3 regions of the Aureibacillus halotolerans genome follow, and region 1 is predicted to be linked to each of the others. Evidence: predicted binding sites of a transcription regulator. Region 1 holds the regulator's gene; each other region holds the start of a gene.
The links. The regulator LexA, encoded in region 1, represses DNA repair genes until DNA is damaged. The targets are predictions, from matches to a motif close to CGAACATATGTTCG.
Positions count from the first base shown of each region.

Region 2: the regulator LexA is predicted to act here: its motif matches at 6,422-6,435, upstream of ruvA (Holliday junction branch migration protein RuvA).
Region 3: the regulator LexA is predicted to act here: its motif matches at 4,763-4,776, upstream of EV213_RS16995 (WYL domain-containing protein).

Region 1 is NZ_SNYJ01000007.1:109,086-117,215, reverse strand. Features, by position in the region: gene EV213_RS10140 (Na(+)/H(+) antiporter subunit B) at 1-308, opposite strand, end outside; gene EV213_RS10135 (YneF family protein) at 355-570, opposite strand; gene sirA (sporulation inhibitor of replication protein SirA) at 610-1,086, opposite strand; gene tkt (transketolase) at 1,369-3,378, opposite strand; gene EV213_RS10120 (DUF896 domain-containing protein) at 3,564-3,794, opposite strand; gene EV213_RS10115 (YneB family resolvase-like protein) at 3,833-4,507, opposite strand; gene yneA (cell division suppressor protein YneA) at 4,507-4,818, opposite strand; gene lexA (transcriptional repressor LexA) at 5,036-5,656, shown strand; gene EV213_RS10100 (sporulation protein) at 5,879-6,661, opposite strand; gene EV213_RS10095 (DEAD/DEAH box helicase family protein) at 6,972-7,529, shown strand; gene EV213_RS20715 (hypothetical protein) at 7,665-7,817, opposite strand.
Region 2 is NZ_SNYJ01000011.1:56,552-64,681, forward strand. Features, by position in the region: gene obgE (GTPase ObgE) at 1-1,278, shown strand, start outside; gene EV213_RS13220 (ACT domain-containing protein) at 1,303-1,752, shown strand; gene pheA (prephenate dehydratase) at 2,217-3,089, shown strand; gene EV213_RS13230 (transcription repressor NadR) at 3,192-3,731, opposite strand; gene safA (SafA/ExsA family spore coat assembly protein) at 3,955-5,301, shown strand; gene EV213_RS13240 (phosphotransferase) at 5,294-6,280, shown strand; gene ruvA (Holliday junction branch migration protein RuvA) at 6,456-7,070, shown strand; gene ruvB (Holliday junction branch migration DNA helicase RuvB) at 7,073-8,089, shown strand; gene EV213_RS13255 (DUF2905 domain-containing protein) at 8,073-8,130, shown strand, end outside.
Region 3 is NZ_SNYJ01000019.1:19,873-28,002, forward strand. Features, by position in the region: gene EV213_RS16975 (TFIIB-type zinc ribbon-containing protein) at 23-1,051, shown strand; gene EV213_RS16980 (TPM domain-containing protein) at 1,045-1,815, shown strand; gene EV213_RS16985 (SPFH domain-containing protein) at 1,857-2,885, shown strand; gene EV213_RS21245 (BclA C-terminal domain-containing protein) at 3,067-4,659, shown strand; gene EV213_RS16995 (WYL domain-containing protein) at 4,819-5,001, shown strand; gene EV213_RS17000 (hypothetical protein) at 4,991-5,227, shown strand; gene EV213_RS17005 (3' terminal RNA ribose 2'-O-methyltransferase Hen1) at 5,377-6,705, shown strand; gene EV213_RS17010 (polynucleotide kinase-phosphatase) at 6,702-8,130, shown strand, end outside.

The DNA of each region.
Region 1 (8,130 bases):
TCCCAATAGCCATAAGTATGACTTAGAAAAGGTTGTTGAAACACGAAGGACCCTATTCCCGTTAAAAGCGCAATGCCTAATCCTGCTGGAATTAAACGTTTAAAATCGACGGGGATGACATGTCTTGCCACCTCATAGCCATAGCTGATAAAGATAAGCACCAGTGCCGCTGAGGTCATCAATCCGCCAATAAATCCACCGCCTGTCGCATTATGGCCTGCAAATAAGGAATATAATGAGAAGGCCAAAATGACAAATGCAATGATTTTTACCGTCGACTGCAGAATTAAATCGTCAATGCCTTTCATGGAAGCCCCTTTCATCTGTTACAAGCTCATGATGGGTGTACGCCGTTTATTTTGCTTGATTGTTCATCGCTTTCATCATCTGATTGATCTTTTTCTGAGAAGGTTTTTGTCCCATCTGCATTAAGAGCACTCGAAGCATTTGCTCGTTAATCGGCGGGTTTTTCTTCAGGTAACTCATCATGTATCTGCGGGCAATAAAAAACCCTAATGCGGCACCTGCAATCAGGCAACCTAGGCCCACAAGAACGTAAATCCACCACATGTTGCTAATCCTCCTTCACATCATCTACCCATAAGTGTACTAGATCAGTTGTGAAGTCGCAACAGGTTCCGTCGGATGGAGTGTATTTTTAAGTCGGAGTGGCTTTAACCAACCAAAACGGCTTGACTCATAATCAGATGCAAAAAAATAGCCATGAAACGAACGGAGCGATTCGAAAAACGACATCTCGCCTGAAAAACACCCTTCAGATTCCAATAGTACACGATCTGGACAAACGGTTAATCGTGTCGCGCCTTTTGAAGCAGTATCATAATAAGTGATTACATTTGGTTCAGACGTATGTTGTCGTGCACCTGACGTTCGCGAAAGGATATACGTAATAAGCAATTGTTCGGAAAGAGAACATGTAATATAGGTGACTTGTTTTTGAAGAATGGCCGCTAGAGTAGAATCTTCATACTGATTTTCAAGAAAAAGATTGAACAGTTTGTGCTCTTTTCCAAAAAAGTCGTACGCCACACTTTCTTTGACGAGATAAATTTCATATACAGACATCGCCCAAGGCCTCCTTTTTAACAGGAAAAATTGTAAACAATGGCTTACGCTATAGAGTAGCAACGATAAGTTTCTAACAGGTTGTCCAAAGTATACGGGAAGATGGGCAAGAGACCTGTCTTTTTGTGCAGCAAAGAACCACAAGTTTTGTCGATTAAAAAAACAGCCTAAAACGCCCGTGGGCTGTTTTAGACTGTTCATCTGCTTTTTTGGCTATACCTTTTTAGAAGCTCGTTGCCTAAGAAGGCAACGACGCCCCTCGAAAAGACAACCGTTTTTACTTTATTTCTTTAGTAGCGCCTTCACACGAGTAACGACATTTTCAGTCGTAAAGCCATACTCAGCGACCACTCGTCCACCTTCTCCAGAAGCACCATACGTTGTGATCCCGAGAATATCACTATCTAATCCTGTATAACGTTCCCAGCCAAGTGGCTGAGCCATCTCAACTGCAAAACGCTTTGTCACTGCTGCTGGCAAGACACTTTCTTTGTACTCAGCCGATTGTTGCTCAAATAAATCCCAAGAAGGCATACTAACAACTGCGACATCAATGCCGTCTTTTGCAAGCGCTTCTTGTGCGTCAACGGCAAGGCTTACTTCAGATCCTGACGCAAGCAGTAATGCATCTGCTATGTCTTTGGATGCTGGCGAAACCGTATAGGCCCCTTTAGAAACCTTTTCATAACGATTTTCAACAGTCCCTTTAAGCACTGGAAGGTTTTGTCTAGTCAATACTAGAGCTGTTGGTCGGTCAGTTGACTCCATTGCGATTTTCCATGCCGCTTGTACTTCATTTCCGTCTGCTGGACGCAAAACGGTTAAATTCGGCATTGCGCGTAACGCTGGAAGCTGTTCAACTGGCTCATGCGTTGGTCCATCCTCACCGACAGCAATCGAATCGTGTGTAAACACATAGGTGACAGGCAAGTGTGAAATGGCAGCTAAACGGATGGCCGGACGTAAATAATCCGAGAAGACGAAGAACGTACCGCCATAAGGCTTTAATCCACCGTGCAACGCCATTCCATTCATCGCAGAACCCATGGCATGCTCACGTACACCAAACCAAATGTTCTTGCCCGCGTAGTTTTCAGCTGTAAAGTCTTCTTGACCATTAACCTCAGTTTTATTCGATCCAGCTAGGTCAGCGGAACCGCCCCAAAATTGTGGAACAGCATTTGCAATGGCATTAATGGCTTCACCAGAAGTCGCCCGAGTAGCGGCTGCCTTATCATCAACACTATACGTAGGCAACGCTTTTTCCCAACCTTCAGGGAGCTTTCCATCGATCGCTAGCTCAAGCTGTGCCGCAAGCTCTGGAAAGTCGTTTTTATAAGAAGCGAACAACGAATCCCATTCTGCCACTTTCTTTTCACCAGCTGAAACGATCGCATCACGGACATTCGTATACACTTCATCAGGCACATGAAAATCTTCTTCATATGTCCACTTGTACGCCTCTTTTGTGAGCTTTACTTCGTCCACGCCAAGCGCTGAACCATGCGATGCACTGCTTCCGGATTTATTCGGAGATCCATAACCAATCACTGTTTTGATTTCGATAAGCGTTGGCTTATTCGTTTCGTTTTGTGCGGCTTCAATCGCTTTACCAATTGCATCAAGGTCATTGCCATCTTCAACGCGAATGACTTGCCAGCCATAGGCTTTATAGCGATCTTCAACACTTTCAGAAAATGATCTATTTAGGTCACCATCAAGTGAAATGTCATTGGAATCATATAAAGCTATCAAACGGCCAAGCTTCAAATGACCTGCTAGGGAAGCTGCCTCTGCACTAACACCTTCCATAATGTCGCCATCACTGCAGATCGTATAAGTAAAATGATCAACAACAGGATAGCCGTCGCGGTTGTATGTTGACGCAAGGTGGCGCTCAGCCATCGCCATACCAACGGCGTTTGAAATCCCTTGTCCTAGTGGACCTGTCGTCGCTTCTACACCATCTGTATAACCAACTTCAGGATGTCCTGGCGTGCGGCTGCCCCATTGACGGAATTGCTTTAAGTCATCAATGGTTACATCAAACCCAGACAAATGCAGCATGCTATAAAGTAGCATCGAGCCATGACCTGCTGATAAAACAAAGCGATCTCGATTAAACCACTTTGGTTGTTTAGGCGAAATGTTAAGATAATCTTTCCAAAGCTTGTAGGCCATTGGAGCAGCCCCCATTGGCAACCCAGGGTGACCTGAATTAGCTTTCTCGATTGCATCAATTGAAAGCGTTCGAATCGTATTAATCGCTAGCGTATCTAAGTTTGCAGTCATATGTACATTCCTTTCTTCATTAAAGAACTTATTGCTTCTATCATATACCCTACCACGGTGAAGTAGCAAGGCTTTAATGCCATCTGAAATCATTTCATGTGAACTTAGCTGACAGCAATTCGACTGCTACTATATGAAAACGAACATGACGTCGGGTGTCATGTTCGTTTATTCCGTTATAGCTGTTAATGCAAACGATTTTTTTTGGATTCCTTTAATTTATCTGGTGTGACATCATTTCCCTCAGGGTCAACGACTTTCACATTGTGTAAGTGGTCACGCATAGACGATCGGAAAGTGGCCAAGTATTCTTTACGTAGCTGTTGTTGTTCTTCCTTTTCTTCATTGGTCAGTGTGCTCTGTTTCGCTTTATTAGAAAGCTCGTTAATGCGATTAATTTTCTCTTTGGATAGCAACGTTATCACCTCTTGCCACCCATCATACAAAATACGGATTAAGGATGCAAATGAACCGCTTCTTTTTGTACTTGCTCATTTTCGTATTGTTTAAAACGTCGATTCACAGTCGCTTTAGAAACGTCGTACCCAAGACCTCTTAAGGTTGCCGCAATATCTCTATACGTCAGGCCGTTCTTCTTGAGCCTTACAATCTCGGATATAGGGATTTCTTTTCTTTTCCGACCAGGCGAACTTGACGTATGATTGCTTAAATTGCGAAACGGCTTGTAGCCATCCTTCACTGCAAGTCTCATCCCACGAGAAATTTTAGCATTATGTACCTTGCGTTGATATTCTTCGACAATGGAAACGATGTCAAGCACGAGGTGATCAGCATCTGACAGAGTCAACTCTCCATTTTCTTCGACACAGTACAAGGACAGACCATGCTTACGAAAATAATGGACAATCGCCATTTTTGCATTGCCACGACCGATTCTTGTCGCATCACTTACAATGATGGCATCTATCTGTTCGGACACCGCTCTTTCCATCAATTCAAGCATGCCCTCGCGATCAATGTCATAGCCACTGGCTTTTTCTGAAATGATGCCTTTTAATGTCCAGCCTTCCGTGTGGCAGGCTTGTGTAAGCTCTTTTTCTTGTCGTCCTAACGACGTCTCCTGCGACTGCTTGTCCGTGCTTACTCGACAATACCCAATCACATTCATTACTCCGCACCCGTGTATGCAAATTGTGAGGATCTCTCAGTGCTTAGCTGCTTCATCGTTACTGGAATGATGAGCTGCTGTCCTGGCTCAAGCGTGCTTGTAGGAAGCTGGTTGTTCTCTTTCACCCATTGAATGAAATCCGGTTTTGACATTGTATGCAGCGCCGTGTATTCTTCAGCAAGTGCCCAAATGCTATCTCCCTTCTCTATATGAACAGTTGCATACTCCTCATCACTTACACCATGAAAGAGAATCAAGCCAACAATAACAAATGCAAGACAAATATAATAAGAACGCCCAGAAACCACCATCTTCATTCCTCCCTGATACGAATGTTCGTTCGCCTTTAGATTACATGCGAACGTTTGTTTTGTCAACTATAAAATTCGAACTTATGTTTGTATTCCAAAGGACTGTTTGTTATAATTTATATAAATTACTTCCAGTCTATGAACCTTTTGAAATTGTATGCCTACATTTACTTTGTAAGTATGGATCCACTACGCGTAATAGAAAGCGAGGATAACTATGAAAAAACTATCAAAAAGACAACAAGATATTTTAGATTTTATTAAGGACAATGTACAAAGCAAAGGATATCCACCCTCTGTAAGAGAGATTGGGGAAGCTGTTGGACTTGCCTCTAGTTCAACCGTTCATGGTCATCTAGCACGACTAGAGGACAAGGGATTAATCCGCCGTGATCCAACAAAACCAAGAGCCATCGAAGTCTTGTACAGTGATGAACATGCATCTCCTATTGCAAAAGTATTGAATGTTCCTGTCATCGGGAAGGTTACAGCTGGACAACCGATTACAGCCATTGAAAATATCGAAGATTACATGGCCCTGCCTGAAAGTCTACTTCCAGCAGATGAGCAAGTGTTTGTGCTCGTCATCGAAGGTGAAAGTATGATTGAAGCTGGCATTTATGACGGGGATTTTGTTGTCGTTAAACAACAGCAAACAGCCAATAACGGGGATATCGTTGTGGCAATGACAGAAGACCATGAAGCAACGGTCAAGCGCTTCTACAAGGAAAAAGACTTTATCCGTCTTCAGCCTGAAAACGCAGCGATGGAGCCAATTATTCTTCATGATGTCACCATTCTCGGTAAAGTCGTAGGGCTTTACAGAGCGATTCATTAAGAGGTTGTCTTTCGCATTGGATATAGATAAACAAAGAGCCTTCTCCAAATTGGAGAGGCTCTTTGTTATAGAATTGCATTCACTACATGCTTCTTTAGGCCATCGGACGTGCTTGCTCTATGTAACGTAAAACCTCGACTGGTGCGGAGTTGCCAAAAGGGCAATGAGCACCGGACAAGGCAAAGCAACGACGAAAGCGAGCGTTTCTCATCAGCCTGAAGTTTATTTTTGAAGGATGGACCATAACTCACGTTCAACGACATCAGGTTGATTCAACTCATCCAACGTAAATTCCAATTCATAATACGCATCCTCGGACTTAAAGAACTTATCCAACCCTCTTAATCTTTGGTCCTTTGTAAGCAGTACATGCAAGGAATATTCAGTTGCATATAGGACTGCTTCAATCTCATCAATATGACCTCTAAATTCTGATGGGACCGCCCATTCAAATTCTTGGACATACTTTGGAATTTGATCCATCGGCAAGACTTTCTGATAAAAGCGCTCTGTCAAATAGTTGCCTGCTTCAACCTCCACTTCTCGTAGACGGAATCCAAGGTTTCTGACAGCATTGAGGAAAAGACGAGATGTTTCCGGCTCCTTAATCACAAGATAATCTTCATCTCTTGGATCAATGGCGAGCTCAATGTCCGCTCTAGTCGTAATCCAAACAGGACTTCTTGACGTGGAATGTGGGACGGTATAAGGGAGCTCGAATGCAAAGGGGATCGTTAAGCGCTCTCCACTTTTTACATGGCTGCCCTCAAATGAATAGGAGTCAACAACCACTTTCTTCTGATGCATTTTGTCCTCATGCTCGTACCAAGCCACTGTACATAAATCAATCACAAGCTGGTTAATGTCTGTGTCCGTGCCTGCCCCTTTTATATGGAACTCGCCATGGACAGTATCCCCTTTTGTGTACTGATTGTTCTGTAGTTGCGCATCAATTTTCACACCACCGATGCCGACTCTTTCTAGCGATTTTTTAAAGAAACTCATTTGAACGCCTCCATTGTCTTGTCGTCTACATGTGTCTACGAATCTACTTTGACAAAGGTTTCAAGTTATTTCAAGTATTGGTGTGGTTTCTCGACATTGCTCCTGCATGTTCGGCTAAAGCGATTGGAATATACCCTTTGATCCTTAAAGAATTTCTTACCAAAGGGGTAAAGACTTTGCCAAGTATTCGTGATGTAGACCCCTCTTCGCCTACATTATTGATTATTATTGAATTTAAGCAAGGATTGTGGAATAATCCTTTGAAATAGCAGTTGTCTAGAAAAATCCGAAAATATCAGGAGGCGCAATGATGAAGCTTGTTCTACTCTTTGGCCCACAAGCCGTCGGGAAAATGACAGTCGGAAATGAGCTCTCAAAAATAACTGCTTTAAAGTTATTCCATAATCATATGACCATTGATTTACTTGAACCCTTTTTCGGATTTAGTCCTGACATGTGGAGACTATCTACCCTTTTTAGAGAGGAAGTTTTTAGAACCTTTGCAACAAGCAATAACTATGGGATGATTTTTACGTTTGTCTGGGCATTTAATCAAAAAGAAGATTGGGACAGTGTTGAGAAAATATGCAGAATCTTCAGTTCTAAAGGAGCAAAAATCTATTTTGTTGAGTTGGAAGCTGGCGTCGAAAAAAGACTGAAACGGAATAAAACACCCTATAGACTTGAACAAAAGCCAACGAAAAAGAACGTGCAGTACTCTGAACAAGAATTATTAAGAAGCATGGATAGCCTTCGATTGAATTCTAAAAGAGGAGAAATCACTCAAAAACATTATCTACGAATTAACAATGAGGATCTGGAAGCTGAAGACGTTGCGAAAATGATAAAGGAACGGTTTGGATTGTAATATTCGGACGATGAGTATATGCACAAATCTTATCTGCAATTCTTTCTCACGAATCATAATAACGAATTGACCTTCCCTCCACCCCTTAATTTAGCCAACTCGACACATATGTTTTAGTAGGAATGAAGGAATGTTTTAAATACGATACGATTTGTCTTTCATATCTTGCTTTAGCTTTAATCGTTTTGTTTCAATTTTCTTCACGCCTTTAAAAGTTACCATGGACAATACGATCAGCGCGATATATATTAAGTAATTGTCCGGTTCATTTTTGTCTATAATCTTCATGGGCTTTACCCCCTTTTTTACAGAATTATATTGGGTAGCTTTTTCGGTGGTAGTGCGACCAAAAATACTTATTCTTATAAGATTTGGGGCAATCACCACATCTTAATCCCATAGAAGTGTTCACGAATCCCTTTTTGTAGTTTTGATGTTCCATTACTAAGTATTTTTCCATTGGATTTGCTGCAATACAATTCATCAGGTGGGCGAAATATTGGACTAAAAATTTTTTTTGCGGATTTTCTTGGGTGTTCGTATGTGCGGTGGTTGTTTTTAAGAAGAATTAAAATAAAGAAAAACCCCCAACCGCTACAGC
Region 2 (8,130 bases), on a different contig from region 1:
TTTGTCGATGACGTAAAAGTATTTGTAAAGGGCGGAGATGGAGGCAATGGGATGGTCGCCTTCCGCCGTGAAAAATATGTACCAAAAGGCGGCCCTGCCGGAGGAGACGGCGGAAATGGTGGCGACGTTGTATTTAAAGTAGATGAAGGTCTACGAACACTGATGGACTTTCGATACCAACGTCACTTTAAAGCAGACCGTGGAGAAAACGGGATGTCTAAAAACCAGCATGGCAAAAACTCCGCGCCTATGATTGTAAAGGTCCCACCAGGTACGGTTGTTCATGATGAAGAAACAGGCGAAATTATCGCTGACTTAACCGACCATGCCAGCTCAGCAGTTATTGCAAAAGGCGGACGAGGGGGACGGGGCAATAGCCGTTTCGCTACCCCTGCCAACCCAGCACCAGAATTGTCTGAGAATGGTGAACCGGCGCAAGAGCGTACGATTCGAATTGAACTTAAATTACTGGCAGACGCCGGTTTTGTTGGATTCCCATCTGTTGGGAAATCGACATTACTTTCCGTCATGTCGGCTGCCCGTCCAAAAATAGGCGATTATCATTTTACGACGATAAAGCCAAATCTCGGCGTTGCTGAAACGGAGGATAACCGTAGCTTTGTGATTGCGGATTTGCCTGGGTTAATTGAAGGGGCGTCGCAAGGGTTAGGATTAGGCCACCAATTTCTTCGCCACATAGAACGAACAAAAGTCATTGTTCATGTGATTGATATGGCAGGAATTGAAGGGCGCGACCCAATTGAAGATTTTCATACAATTAATGAAGAGCTGAAGCAGTATCAGCTTCGGTTAGCAGAACGTCCTCAGGTGGTCGCGGCCAACAAAATGGATCTTCCTGACGCGGAAGCCAATCTTGATGCGTTTCGAAAAGCCATTGGTGACGACGTGACAATTGTGCCGATTTCAGCTGTCACACGGCAAGGATTACGAGAACTCTCCTTTGCCATCGCAGACCTAGTGGATACCACACCAGCCTTTCCATTACATGAAGTCGACGAAGAGAAATCACATAAGCTTTACTCCGCAGAAGAGGAAGAGCCGTTTTATATTACGAGAGACAGTGATGGCACATTCGTACTGCAAGGAGCAAGCCTTGAGAAAAAATTCCAGATGACGGACTTCGCAAGGGATCAATCGGTCCTGCGCTTCGCAAGACAAATGAGAAGCTTAGGCGTAGACGATGCACTCCGTGAAAAAGGGGCAAAAGACGGTGACATCGTCCGCATTATGGAATATGAATTTGAATTTGTGGAGTAGTCGTTGTGACGGGAGTGGAGTAAAGTGGAGAATAAGAAGGCAAAGTATTACTTAGTTCGCGAGGACATTCTTCCAGAAGCCGCTAGAAAAACACTACAAGCAAAGGAATTGCTTGATCGAAAAAAAGCAGCCACCATCCATGAAGCCGCAGATCGCGTAGGCTTAAGCAGAAGTGCATTTTACCGGTACAAAGACGCCGTGTACCCATTTTCAACAATGGTTAAGGAAAAAATCGTCTCATTGTTTTTCCATTTGCACGACCAGTCAGGTACATTGTCCAAGTTGCTAAGCATCGTTGCCGAGTTTCAATGCAACGTACTCACGATTCACCAAACCATCCCCCTACAAGGAATGGCCAACGTCACCCTATCCATGGACATCACCGCCATCAACTCCGACCTAGGCGACATGCTAGACATGCTAAGAACCCTAGACTTCGTCGAAAAAGTAGAACTCCTAGGAACCGGAGCTTAAAGACGAAAAGCGGAGGCGAGCGCGTTTTGAAGCGCAGAGTAGAACATCACGGGGCGAAGAAATGGTTCTTCACATTTCTCTCGCACCGGGATTTCTACCTCGCTGCTTCAGCGAGCCGTAGCTAGCCAAGAAAAGCGGAGCGCCGTTGTACAGAAGCGCAGGTCAGAACATCATTGGGCAGTGAAATGGTTCTTTCATTTCACTAGCCCGAGGATTTCTGCGCCGCAGCTTCTACGGCGCGCAGCTAGCCAAGAAAAGCGGAGGCGAGCACGTTTTGAAACGGAGGGCAGAACATCACGGCACGAGGAAATGGTTCTTCACATTTCCTCAGTGGCGGGATTTCTGTCCCGCAGTTTCAGCGAGCAGGAGCTGGACAAGAAAAGCGGAGGCGAGCACGTTTTGAAGCGCGAATCACAATAAGCAACATTCAATCACGAGTAAGGAAAGCTGGGAGTGAAACAACCATGAGTAAAATTGGTTATTTAGGACCAAAAGGAACTTTTTCATCTGAGGCTGTTTCACTAGCCTTTACAGCAGGTGAGCCTGTACCCTATTCAACAATTCCCGCGTGTATTGAGGCAGTGAGTAGTGGAGAGGTCGATTATGGAGTAGTGCCTTTAGAAAACACGCTAGAAGGCTCTGTGAACTTGACTATAGACTACTTAATCCACGAAAAAACCTTGCCAATCGTAGGAGAAGTCATTGTTCCCATTCAGCAACATCTGCTTGTGCATGCTGATTTTGCAACAGATTGGCGATCAACTGTCACAAAAGTGATTTCTCACCCGCATGCCTTAGCCCAATGCTATCAATTTCTCCGTAATGAATTGCCAAATGCCGAAATGGAAACAATGTCATCCACCGCGGCAGCTGCGCAATATATCGCGGAAAAAAAGGATCCTTCGTTGGCTGCTATTGCTCATCACAATGCGGCGAAGGAGTTTTCGCTTGTCCTGGCCAAAGAGAATATCCATGATTTTGCGAACAATCATACGAGGTTTCTCATTTTACATCGCCAAGGGAAATCGATCAAAATGGATACGGAGCGATTCAAAACGACGTTCCACATTGCGTTGCCTCAGGACAAGCCAGGCAGCTTGCATCAGGTGCTGTCCGCGTTCAGCTGGAGACAATTAAACCTTAGTAAAATTGAATCTAGACCAATGAAAACGGGACTTGGGCGGTATTTTTTCATTATTGACATAGACCATCCTCTGGACGAGGTGCTTTTGCCTGGTGCGCAGGCGGAGTTAGAAGCGCTAGGCTGTCAGGTTCGCATATTAGGGAGCTATCCTTCTTTTGAGGCCATAGCAACGAAGACGACGTCTGGGATCTAAACAATCCTTAAACCTTGTTCGCTCTATAAAGAAAGGGTATGAAGTACTCATAGTAAAAGGGATGTCCAAAAGTCACAACGTTGACTTTTGGGACATCCCTTTTTATTCTTCCTCGATAAGAATCCCAGCTTCTCTTAACTGTACACACGCTTGATCAATACAGCGCTGATGCATGGATGCAATTGTATGCAAGTGCAAACCGCCAGTAAGCTCTAGCAAATACGACGCATTTTGCTTGGCAGATCGTTTTACAAACTCGTCGACCTCTTCTATCGTTGCGATTTCAAGTCGAGCAACAATTTCCCCATACAACGCATGCATGATGGTGACATCCTTCACGTGACAGCCTGCATTCACAATGATTTCTAATTCTTTGCGTGTGTCTTCACCTTGATGATGACAGACGATCACTTGTTCAATATGGGTCACGGCGGGCTGCTGCTGTAAGTAAAGGTACCCGTCTGATGTCGCTATAAGAGGTTCACCACGTGCTTTTAACAATGAAATGTCCTGCACAATAACCTGACGACTTACGTTTGTTCGTTGTGCAAGGTCACTGCCTTTGACCGCCTTCACTGACGCCTTAAGCCACTCCAAAATGGCTTGCCTCCGTGGTTCACCAAGGAGTTTTTTATCAGACATAGCCATTCCCCCATCTATCCTAATCTCTTCAAATATGCTTAGAAGCCATTATACCAAAACATTCAACACTACAGTACATATCCTCTACCATCATGACATATATGTCTAGTAGTGCGTGATGTCACATAAGGTGTGCGCATACTTTTTTACGAACCTTTAGTAGCATTTTGCCCATGGGTTCATATACTGGCAATGACTACTGTATAGAAGGGAGAACAGAAATTTGAAAATACACATCGTCCAGAAGGGGGATACCCTTTGGAACCTTGCGCAAAAGTATAAGGTTCCATTTGCCCAGCTGAAGCAAGCGAATACGCAGCTCGCAAATCCTGATGAGATCATGCCGGGAATGAAAATCAAAATTCCATCCGGTAGTGTCCAAGTGAAGAAAGAAGCGCCGACTGCTCCCAAAGCACCAAAGGAACAACCAACACCTGCCCCAGCGCCTGCGCCGAAAGCACAGAAGAAGTATTATGATAAAACTCCAAAGGCTGTGCAACCGTATCATTATGATGAAAGTGTATCCATCGACATGCCTCAAGTGCATCAGTCTATGTACAATGTGTACCTACCACCTGCACCTGTAAAAAAAGAAGCACCAAAACCTAAGCCTGTCGTCAAAGAAAAGGTGAAGGAAAAAGTAAAAGAAAAAGTTGCTCCAAAAAAAGAAGCTCCTATACCGCCGAAAAAAGAAGCGCCAGCTCCACCACCGCCACCACCTCAACCACAACAGCAAATGATGCAGTTACCACCGTATCCTTGTTATCCAGTGAGCCCAATTTTGCCTGGGTCAGGGCTTGATTGTCCACCGGAGCAAATGCATCATCAGCCATGGGGATACCCACAGCAGCCGCAATATCCAGTCGCTGGTGCAGAGGATGAATCGTGTGGATGTGGAGGACCTCCTATGCAGCCATGGCCACAGCAAGGGCAGCCACTACCGTACTATCCACAGCAAGGCTACATGCAGCAAGGGTACCAATGGATGGAAAGCGGTGACAATGCATCGTATGGCTGGCCAAATGCTGAAGATATGGAGTCTCCAGAAGGAGGGTATCCAGGGTATCCACAGATGATGCCACAGCAAGGTCAAATGGGCTATATGCCAATGCCACAACAAGGTCAAATGGGGTATATGCCGCAGCAAGGCCAAATGTACGCATCACCAGAGCAAATGGGTGCAATGATGCCACCACAGCAAGGCCAAATGTACGCATCACCAGAACAAATGGGTGCAATGATGCCACCACAGCAAGGCCAAATGTACGCATCGCCAGAACAAATGGGCGGAATGATGCCACCACAGCAAGGCCAAATGTACGCATCGCCTGAGCAAATGGGCGGAATGATGCCACCACAGCAAGGTCAAATGTACGCGTCACCTGAGCAATGGGGTCAGGAAGCCGGCCAACAAGACCAATGGTACCTAGGCTATCCGCAGGAATATATGAACATGCGTGGTGGTCCCGGCTATGACCCATCATACGCCTATGATCAGGAGCCACAGGCGCCTCAAGGCCCGGCCTATCAATTTCCTGAAGTAGATGAAGAGGACAGTCACGATGACTAGAGAGGCACAAGGCGATTTCCGCAGGAATCGTCTTTTTTTAGACGCAGATTCTGCGTTTGGCTTTGACCATCCTAATGTGAAGCAAATAAAGCACAATGTGTTTTTCGTTTCAACAAACCGCAAGCATTATGTGATTAAAGGATACACAAATCAGGCGGCGGCAAGAAGACAATGGCATCTTGCTAAAGCCTTAAAAAGTGAGGGGTTTCATCGCGGCCTTGAGTACAGACGCTTCCCTTCTGGATCCTATGTTGTAAAAACAGAGGGCATGTATTGGCTAAGCATGAAACGACTTCCACAAAAACGTCCGGTTCACTTCCAAAATGGAAAAGACCGTGAAAAAGCGGGCGATTTGCTTCATGCGTTTCACGGCGTTATTCAGACGCAAAACAACGTTCAACTTCCTGATTACTCATTATTAAAGCATTGGGAGAAGCGGTTTGATCAATTTTGTAAAGAAGACAGTCTCTATACATTGGCTGAGGTCATCGGAAAAAAACGTGCTAAAGAGGCTTTAAGATGGGGAGATATTGCGCTTTCGAAGCTGCGAAGATATCGACTTTACGAGCTAGAGGAAAAAGCAAAAAGCAGAGGGCAGGCCATCCATAGGGATACGGCCGCGCATAACTTTATACTTACACCGGACGATTCCTTGCATATGATTGATTTTGACCTAGCTGCATCTGCTCCTGAAGCGTACGATTGGTTGCAGCTGTCGTTACGTTATATGCCATGGATGCAATGGTCCCTAAATGCTCTTGGAAAAGAACGCTACATTCGTTCTTTCCTACAAAAAAAATGGTTCTTAACAGGGCTGCTCTATCCAGCGGATTTATATCGAGACTGGAATGCTGCAATGAAAGAAAATAATTCTCGTTCGTTTGATTGGTTTGCTTCAATCCATTCGATTGAGCACAGGGTATCTTATTTTGATGAAATAAGCAGGCAGCTTGAATCCCCTTCATTAAAGTCAACGTAATGGTTACTGCCACATGCTATGGTATACTAATTACTATAATGCATTGTAAAAGGACTCTCCTTTTTGCATAACGGAAAGGGGTTTTTTTCATGTCTACCTTTTTTAAAACAAGTGAGTTTTTAGCGATCGTTTGATATCATAGAAATATATGTTCGGTTAAAAAGGGGTTGGGTTTATGTATGATTTTATAAAAGGCACTGTTGCTTACGTTTGTCCTCAGTATATTACACTTGATGTGAACGGTGTTGGGTACCAGCTGCTTCTGCCTCATCCCTTGCAGTATGAAGCAAAAAAGGGAGAGGTTTTGCAGCTGTTTACTCATTTTTATGTTAGAGAAGATGCGCAACATCTATATGGGTTCCCAACGCGAGAGGATCGTATATTGTTTCAATTGCTTTTAAGTGTGACAGGTATTGGTCCTAAAGGTGGGTTAGCGATCTTAGCAGCAGGTCGACTTGAGGATATTGTAAAGGCGATTGATTCAGAGGATGAGACCTTTTTAATGAAGTTCCCAGGGATCGGTAAAAAAACAGCAAGGCAAATGATTTTGGATTTAAAAGGGAAGGTGTCCGAATTTTTGCCTTCGCATCAGATGAACCTCGTTGCAGCGACAGAAGAAGCAACAATGAATACAGAGCTTGAGGAAGCAGCTGAGGCGCTGCTTGCACTTGGCTATAGCCAACGTGAGGTTGATAAAATTCGTCCATTGTTAGAACACGAAGACCTTACAGCTGAAGCCTATGTCAAAAAAGCGTTGCAAATGATGCTAGAAGGAAAACGGAGGCGATAACGATGCCTGAGGAGGAACGATTTGTCCAGCAAGCGCCTTTAGTAGGGGAGCATGAAGAGCCGTCTTTACGACCACAGCTGCTTTCCCAATACATAGGGCAGGAAGGCATTAAGCAAAATTTATCGATTTTTATTAATGCGGCTAAACTCAGAGAAGAACCATTGGATCATGTGCTCTTGTATGGACCACCTGGCCTTGGAAAAACAACATTAGCGAGTATCATTGCCAATGAAATGGGTGTGCAGCTTCGGACAACCTCAGGCCCGGCACTTGAGAAGTCAGGTGACTTGGCAGCGGTCTTGACTTCTTTGCAGCCTGGAGACGTATTGTTTATTGATGAAATCCACCGTTTGCCTCGTGCGATTGAAGAAGTGTTGTACCCTGCGATGGAGGATTTTTGTCTTGATATCATTATTGGCAAGGATGAGACAGCACGATCCATCCGCCTAGACCTGCCGCCCTTCACGCTCGTTGGGGCAACGACGAGGGCTGGGAGCTTATCCGCGCCACTTAGGGATCGTTTTGGCGTCACTGAGCGCTTGGATTACTACACTTTTGCAGAGCTTGCCTATATTGCGAAACGAACAGCTGAACTCTTTGACATTGAGATGGAGGAGGCAGCTGCTGAGCAAATTGCAAGAAGGTCTCGTGGCACACCGCGCATTACCAACCGATTAGTAAAACGTGTCCGTGATTTTGCACAGGTGATCGGGAATGGGCATATTGATGCTGCCATTGCGAATCAAGCATTAGATGCACTCAATGTAGATGAGCTTGGCTTAGATGCCATTGATCGTCGACTTCTCCTCGGCATGATTGAAAAGTTTCGTGGAGGTCCGGTTGGTCTGGATACGATAGCGGCGGCCATTGGGGAGGAATCTCCGACCATTGAAGAAATGTACGAGCCTTACTTGATGCAGATCGGTTTTTTACAGCGGACACCTCGTGGACGGATGGTCACGCCTGCCGTGTATTCGTATTTTAAAATGGAGGTACCACAGCATGACCGACATGTCTAAGCTGTTCATTGGAGGAGGCATTTTGCTGATTTTGATTGGGC
Region 3 (8,130 bases), on a different contig from region 1:
TGAATAGGAGAGGTGAAACTTTTTGGTTATCCATTATAAATGTCCTAGCTGTGGGTCAGACATGGCCTTTGACAGTGGGTCAGGAATGCTTTCCTGTCAAAGTTGTGGGCGGGAAGACAATATCGCAACGTTTTCTGATGAGTATAAGCAAATGTCCTTTTCAGAGGATGAGGCAAAAGAGTACCAATGTGAAAACTGTGGGGCTGTCGTAATTACAGAAGCCGATACGACAGCAACATCGTGCAGTTTCTGTGGAGCAGGCGTTGTCCTTGGCGACCGCTTATCGGGCGCATTGGCACCTAAACAGGTCATTCCGTTTAAGATTAGTAAGGAAGAGGCGCGCGAAGCCTTTAAAAAATGGTGTAAGAACGGATTGCTGACGCCAAAAGGGTTCATGGACGGCAATCGTATTAAAGAAATGACAGGCATGTATGTGCCCTTTTGGCTTTATGATATTAATAGTAAAGCCCAAGTAAACGCAACAGGCAAAAAGGTACGAAAATACACTCGAGGGGATTATATTTACACAGAAACGAAGCATTATGATATTTACCGAGATGTGAATCTTACGTATGCCAATGTTCCTGCGGATGCTTCTGAAAAAATGAGTGATACACTCATGGATAAATTAGAGCCATACCATTATGCAGAGCTAAAGGAATTTAAAACGCCGTACCTCGCAGGCTACCTAGCTGAGAAGTACAATTACGACGACAAGCAGCTGTTCCCACGGATAAAAGAGCGAGTTAGTGACTTCGTGGATGACTATGTGCAATCCACTATCTCGGGGTATTCCTCCGTAAGCTACAGTGGCAAATCAATTTCCTCACGGCAGGAAAAAGCCGACTACGTGCTGTTTCCTGTCTGGATGGTGTATTACGATTTTGACAAACAGCAGCACACGTTTGCGATGAACGGGCAAACAGGCAAGGTCGTAGGCAAGCCGCCTTTAAGCATGCAAAAAATCGCTGCCTGGTTTGGCGGTATTGCGGGCGGAACCTTTGTGCTGATGAAAATCGTTGCGGTCTTGATGGGCGGTGGCTTATGGTAAAGCGCATCTCTTTATCCCATTTTCTCATTGTCTTTCTTATTGGCTTGACGCTTTTACCGTTTGTGCCGCAGCACGGTTTTGCTGCGGAAGAAAAAACCTACATTTATGACAACGCCGGTCTTTTGACGGACGAGGAAAAAGCGAAGCTCGCTGCTTTAGCTGCAGAGAACAGCGAAAAACAGGACACGGATTTTATCGTGCTGACAACGGATGATTCCGAGGTCAATGATATCAAAACGTACATTCAGGATTTTTATGACGAAACGATGCCCGGGAGCAATGCAGCCATCCTTGGGGTGGACATGAACAAAAGAGATTTCTATGTTGCAGGCTTCTACAAAGCAGAGGAGCTTCTAAGCAACGAGCGCGCTGACCTTGTTGTGGAGAAAATCACTCCATATTTGAGCGACAGAGAGTATGCAAAAGCGTTCGAAACCTTTATTGTCACAGCCGAAGATTATATGACGTACCGTGCTGGTGTAAACCCAGACAACATCCTCTTTAAATGGTGGTTTCAAATTGTAGTAGCTCTTGTTGTCGCTGGCGGGATTGTCGGAGTCATGGTATATAATTCCGGAGGGAAAGTGACTGTCCATCAAGGAACTTATTTAGATCAGAATCGCTCAAGCGTGTTGGCGAAAAAGGACACTTATGTACGAACGAGCGTAACTAAAACACGCAAGCCGCAGAACAACAAATCAAGTGGAGGCGGTGGGACCACGAGTGGTGGTCATTCGCACAGCGGAAGCAGAGGTAGCTTTTAAATATCGATTGAATTCGCAACGGAAAATGGGAGGATGGTTTGATGTCATTTTTTAGAAGCCAGTTAGCCAATGTAGTGGAGTGGGAAGAGTTTCGCGATGATATGATTTTTTGGAAATGGAGCAACAATGAAATTAAAAAAGGCAGTCGGCTGATTATTCGACCTGGTCAGGATGCCATTTTCTTAAACAACGGAAAAATTGAGGGCGTGTTTGAAGATGATGGCGAGTACGATATTGAGTCACAGATTGTCCCGTTTCTGTCAACGTTAAAAGGGTTTCGATTTGGATTCAATAGCGGCATGCGGGTCGAAGTGCTTTTCGTTAATACAAAGGAATTTACCGTTCGTTGGGGGACACGAAGCGCCATTAATATTCCGACGCCTCAGCTTCCAGGAGGCATGCCAATCCGTGCGAACGGGACATTTAATTTTAAAGTAACGGATTACGTAGCGCTCATCGATAAAATCGCTGGTGTGAAGGAGCGTTATTTAGTAGAAGACGTCAAGATTCGCATTACAGCCGTGCTTGATCAGCTACTGATGAAATGGATCACACGAGAAGGCAAGGATATGTTTAATCTCCAGGCGAATGCATTTGATATTTCCAAAGGCATTCAAGAAGACCTTGATATGAAGATTCTTGATAACGGCTTAAAGATCACAGGCTTCAATATTGGGAGCTTCAATTATCCGAAGGAAATTCAAGATATGGTGACGAAAACAGCCTCTCACGGCATGATCAGCGACGTAGGGAAATACCAGCAGGTCGAAATGACCGATGGCATCGCCAAAGGAAAAATTCAAAGTGGAGGCGTCATGTCTGACATGACCGGCATGATGATGGGCATGAATGTGGCAAATAAGATGATGGAAAATATGAACCAAAGCGAAGTGAAACAACAGAACCAAAGCCAAGCACAAAACCAAAATCAAGGGCAGGCACAAAATCAAAGCCCGCCGCCTGCACAAAACGCGAACGGAAATAGCGCGATACCAAACTTTTGTCCCAATTGTGGAAACAAAACGACGGGAACGAATTTCTGTCCGAATTGCGGAAATAAGCTTGTGTAAGGCCGTAGCCAAGTGATTACTGCTGATTCATCATAACGTTGATGAGTCGGCAGTTTTTTTCACCTTTGTTTGCCTTAATCTTAAAGCACTTTAAGATATCTTGAGCAAACATTGACCCAACCTTAAACAATTGATCTTTATACTTATTCTTAGGAAAACAAGTATAAGGGAGGCAATGTTTTTGAACAGACAACACATTGGAATGATAGGGTTGGCATGGCTTTTGGTCGTTGCTACTTTTCTAACACCTGATTTCGTGAATGCGAAAAACTGGACTGGGAACGTATCGACGGCTGAAATTATAGTGGATGGTTCTCCACTTACCTACAAGGATGGCACGAAGGTTCATCCAGTTAATGTTGATGGCAGGTTGTATCTGCCATTACGAACAATGGCGAGTTCGCTAGCGATGAACGTGATTTGGGATCAAAAGAACAATACGGTTAACTTGTCGCAAGGAGGAGTGAAAACAGCAGTTGTTAATACGATGCCAAGCCAAGACACCTGGGCAGGCGTGTCGAGCTCAGCGAAAATAACGGTGAATGGCCAACACATTCCACTTATAGACGGAGAAGGCAACTCAGTAGAGCCGATCGCCTTTGACAACAGTCTGTATGTCCCAATACGTGCGGTAACAACATCGTTTGGCGCAAACATTGAGTGGGACTCAGAGCGTCAAAGTGTCAAGGTCCATTCTGTAACTCCGCCAGTGGCAAATTCTCCTGGACCAGCAGGTATTGATGGTCAAGATGGTGAAGATGGTAATGATGGGGAAGATGGCCGAGATGGTCAGGATGGTGACGATGGAAGTGACGGTAAAGACGGCAAGGATGGCAGAGATGGAGAAGATGGCGAACGTGGGCCAAAGGGGGAGCAAGGAGAGCGTGGGCCGAAGGGAGAACAAGGTGAACGTGGCCCCGAAGGCCCAATAGGTCCTCAAGGCCCAGCAGGTCCTCCAGGATCAGGGGATGGAAGTGGTGAACCAGGTCCTCAAGGCCCCGAAGGCCCTCGTGGTCCCGAAGGTCCCCAAGGCCCACAGGGAGAGCAAGGTCCGGCTGGTCCAGCAGGTCCCGAAGGTCCACAGGGAGAGCAAGGCCCAGCAGGTCCCCCGGGAACAGGCGAAGGAATCCCTGGACCTCAGGGACCTAAGGGAGATCCCGGTCCTCAGGGCATCCAAGGTGAACCAGGTCCCCAAGGTCCTCCAGGTACAAGTGAAGGCATTCCAGGACCAAAAGGGGATCCAGGCCCTATAGGTCCGGTCGGCCCCATTGGTCCCCAAGGCATTCAAGGTGAGATCGGTCCCCAAGGTCCAGCCGGCCCAGCAGGTATTCAAGGAGATCCAGGTCCCCAAGGTCCAATTGGTCCAGCGGGGCCAAGCACAGAAATATCCAGCTATGCGTTTGCAACAAACTCAGGGGGAACAATCACGAGTTCTTTGGGGGGCAAACGGGTACCTCTTCCTTCTGGCGTCGTTGCCAAAAACATTACTGCCTCCGAAGGTTTGTTTACTGTATCAGAAGAAGGCGTGTATGAAATCTCTTATCAAATCTATTTGCAATTTTCATCACAAGCGGGAACGCAGATTAATGTAAATGGGAGTGGGTATCCCCCAAGCACCATTCCCGCATTAACGAACAGAGATAATTACTCCGCAACTGTACTAGTAAAGCTTAATGCGGGTGACAGCGTGTCGTTACAATTGTTTGGTGTCTTGGACACTGCAAGGCTCCAATCTCATCATGGCGCTTCGTTGTTAATTAAAAAAATAGATTGATGGTTCAGACGTTCACCTTTTCAAGGGTGGGCGTTTTTGTGTAGTCATAAACAACGTTGTTTTATTCCCGTCAACCCTTTTCCAACGAAATCCTCTTGAATAGCGAACGTGCATTCGTATATACTAAGAAAAAATGTTCTTTTATAGGAGGAATGGAAGATGGAGGCTGGAGACAGAGTGGAGATTATTTATATGGCCGAGAATGGAGCGCTCACAAAACGGATGATTAAAGTGCTATCGCAAACGGATACGCATATAAAGGCACTTTGTTATGCAAAGCGTTCTCAGCGCACATTTAAAAAAGCATCTATTTTGGGGTGTTATAAACGGTATGTACAATGATTTGGAACGCAAGCTACGTATTGTTGTCCGCAATTTGCATCTCTACACAGACGTCTTCCATTCACGTGAGCTCGAGCGCAAAACAGGTCGTCCCCTTCAGCAGCTGATTCCACTCCTCGAAAAGCTCGCCGATGAAAGACGCATTGAACTCATCAAAGATGGCACACAGCTCCTGATAAAAAAGGTCAAGGAAAACCCTCATAAAGAACCTGATCGTTGGTGGTAAAGACCAAATGGAACGGGTTGGTTGACATGGAAAAATTGGTCACTATACTTAAAATGAAAACATATGTTGTATCGCTTAATGAAGCTACCACATGAAACTTGAGAGCCAAAACAAATAGGGCTTAAAAACCAATAAAATGAGGTCATTTTATGCAGCTAACCATAAAGGCAACTGGGTCAGATGTCAGTGCATTGTCTTATCTTTTAGCCAAAAACCCCGCCAACCTTTATGAACGCAAGGTGAAGGAGCACTTCGTACGATTCTTTTTCGGAACTTTCAGTGATACATTTGTTGAGGCGACGATTTTTGTCACTCCGGATCCATTGGCACTTGTCACTCATAAAAATTCTTATGACATTACACATTATATAAATGATCGTGAATTTGTGGCGAGCAGTATTTTTTGTTCTCTATGCAAAAGTGCTTTGGCCACTGCACTGAATGGGTTGCCGAATACAGCGTACGCCAATTACGTTGATATGACATTCCCGTTGACGTTTACCGTTGGACCGATCGCCTCGGGCTTATCCGATGAACATGTAGAGTTGTTATTCAAGCCCCTTGGTTATGACGTTACGTTTCAGTATCAGTCTTCAGAGAGTGACGTTGAAAAGGGTTCTGCCAGAATGCTCACCATTCAAGGACTAACGACCTTGCAAGCAGGTTTGCGTCAGTTGTTTGTTTTATTGCCAGTCCTAGATGACTATAAGCATTACTATATTGACGAGAAAGAAATGGAGAAGCTGGAGCGTTATGGAGAAGGGTGGTTAGACGAGCATCCTGAGAAGGCATTGATTTATCGACGGGCGTTGCGTTTTAAAGAGTTGTATGCGCCTCTTCAAAACGATGAGGAAACGCAAGAAAAGACTCCTAAAAGGTCGTTAAATCACCAACGGTACGAAGCAATTGCAAGCACAATAGCAACCTTTCCAAATCGTGCACGTGTAATTGACCTTGGTGCTGGAGAAGGTAAACTTCTAGAGCGACTGCGTCTTATACCAGGTATTGAAGAACTTCTTGCCGTTGAGCCATCACAGGCCATGCTGTTGCGCGCTATGAAAGCTATCGAAGTGTCTACTGAAGACGGAATCAAGCCTACGCTTCTTCAGGGCTCGTTGTTTTATTATGATCATCGATTATTGGATAGCGACGTCATCGTTCTCTGTGAAGTCATTGAACACATTGATGAGGAACGCTTGCCTGCTTGCATGGCGATGATTTTGGATGAATATCGTCCAGGTGCTCTGATCATTACAACACCTAACAAGGAATACAACCAACTCTATGACATGCCAGAGGAACGACGACACCACGATCACCGTTTTGAGTGGACAAGAGATCAGTTTACCGATTGGTGCTATAAGATAAACGAAGGTCAATCCTATGATTTAACGTTTTCTGGCATTGGTGACGACAATGAAATCTATGGGCAACCGACCCAAATGTGTGTATTTACAAGAAAGGAGGCGCGTTTATGAAAATAACGCTTCCTCACGCAGGTATCGTGGTGCTTGTCGGAGCATCCAACAGCGGGAAAACGACAATGTTGGAGCGGCTCGTTCATGAAAAGAAGGTTCTTCCATCTGAAATCGTCAGCTCCGATTCGTTTCGAGAAGCAGTCGGGGACACCGATTTTATACAATGGAAACAACGACCAAAACACGAGTCTGATGTTCTTTATGAACGGTACGAGACCCTTTCAAAAGAGGCATTTTCGGTGATGCATCAGCTCGTCGAAGCACGCTGTCGCATGAATAAGTTGACGATTATTGATGCGACTCATCTCCAGCCAGAATACCGCCGTGTCTACGTGAACATGGCGAAAGCCACCCATGTGCCCGTTGTTGCTGTATTGTTGGATGTGCCCCTCGATCTATTGCTCGAACGTGACGCTACCCGTTTACACTCTCGAGGAAAAAAACGTGTCGAGCAGCAAAACCAGCAATTTAGAAAAGAAAGACGAGACATTGATAAAGAAGAGTTTGACAATGTATATGTGGTCCATTCACCTGAAAGTCTTGAGCTTTTTCGTGCCTCACATCCGCTTCAAATTGATGTCGGTTCAGGGATTGATGTCATAGGTGATGTGCACGGCTGTTATGAGGAGCTTATTGCCTTGCTAGACAAACTGGGTTACAGAGAAAATGAGGACGGGTTGTACATTCATCCAGAGGGGCGTCGCTTTCTGTCGCTTGGAGATATTATGAGCCGCGGGCCCCAGTCGTTGGAGACGATGCGCTTTTTTCTGATACATATCAAAAAAGGTCTAGCCTATATGACCGACAGCAACCATGGCTGGAAGATTGCACGATGGTTTGACGGACGTCGAGTAAAGCTGACGCATGGTGATGAATTGATGGAGAAAGAGTGGAACGCCTATGCATCTACGGCACCGAAACAAGAAGTGGATCAACTAAAACAAGAGTTGAAAACAATGTTGCTTCAGGCGCCATCTCATTATTTGCTAGAGCAGAACAATGTCGTGACCGCCGTTGTAACGCATGCAGGGATGAAGGATAAATGGATAGGCAAGCAGTCTGCTGCCATTTCGGACATGTGTCGGTATGGCGAAACGGAGGGAACTGACGACACTGGACGACCGATTCGCAAGGATTGGACTGTTACCCATAAGACAAGTGAGCTTATCATCTGGGGACACGATCCACGACCGCAACCATTATTGGTTCAGCAGACGATGAACATCGACCAAGGCGTCGTGTTTGGTGGTCAGCTAACAGCGCTTCGGTATCCTGAACGAGTCATCGTTTCTGTGGATGCCAAAAAAGATTACGCAGAAATGAAGGACAGCCCACTCGTTCGTTGGGAGCAAAAACGTCTTAAGCCCCCAGGCATTTCAAACTACTTGCAGGGATACCGTGTGGACACGGAAGAGCTAGGAACGG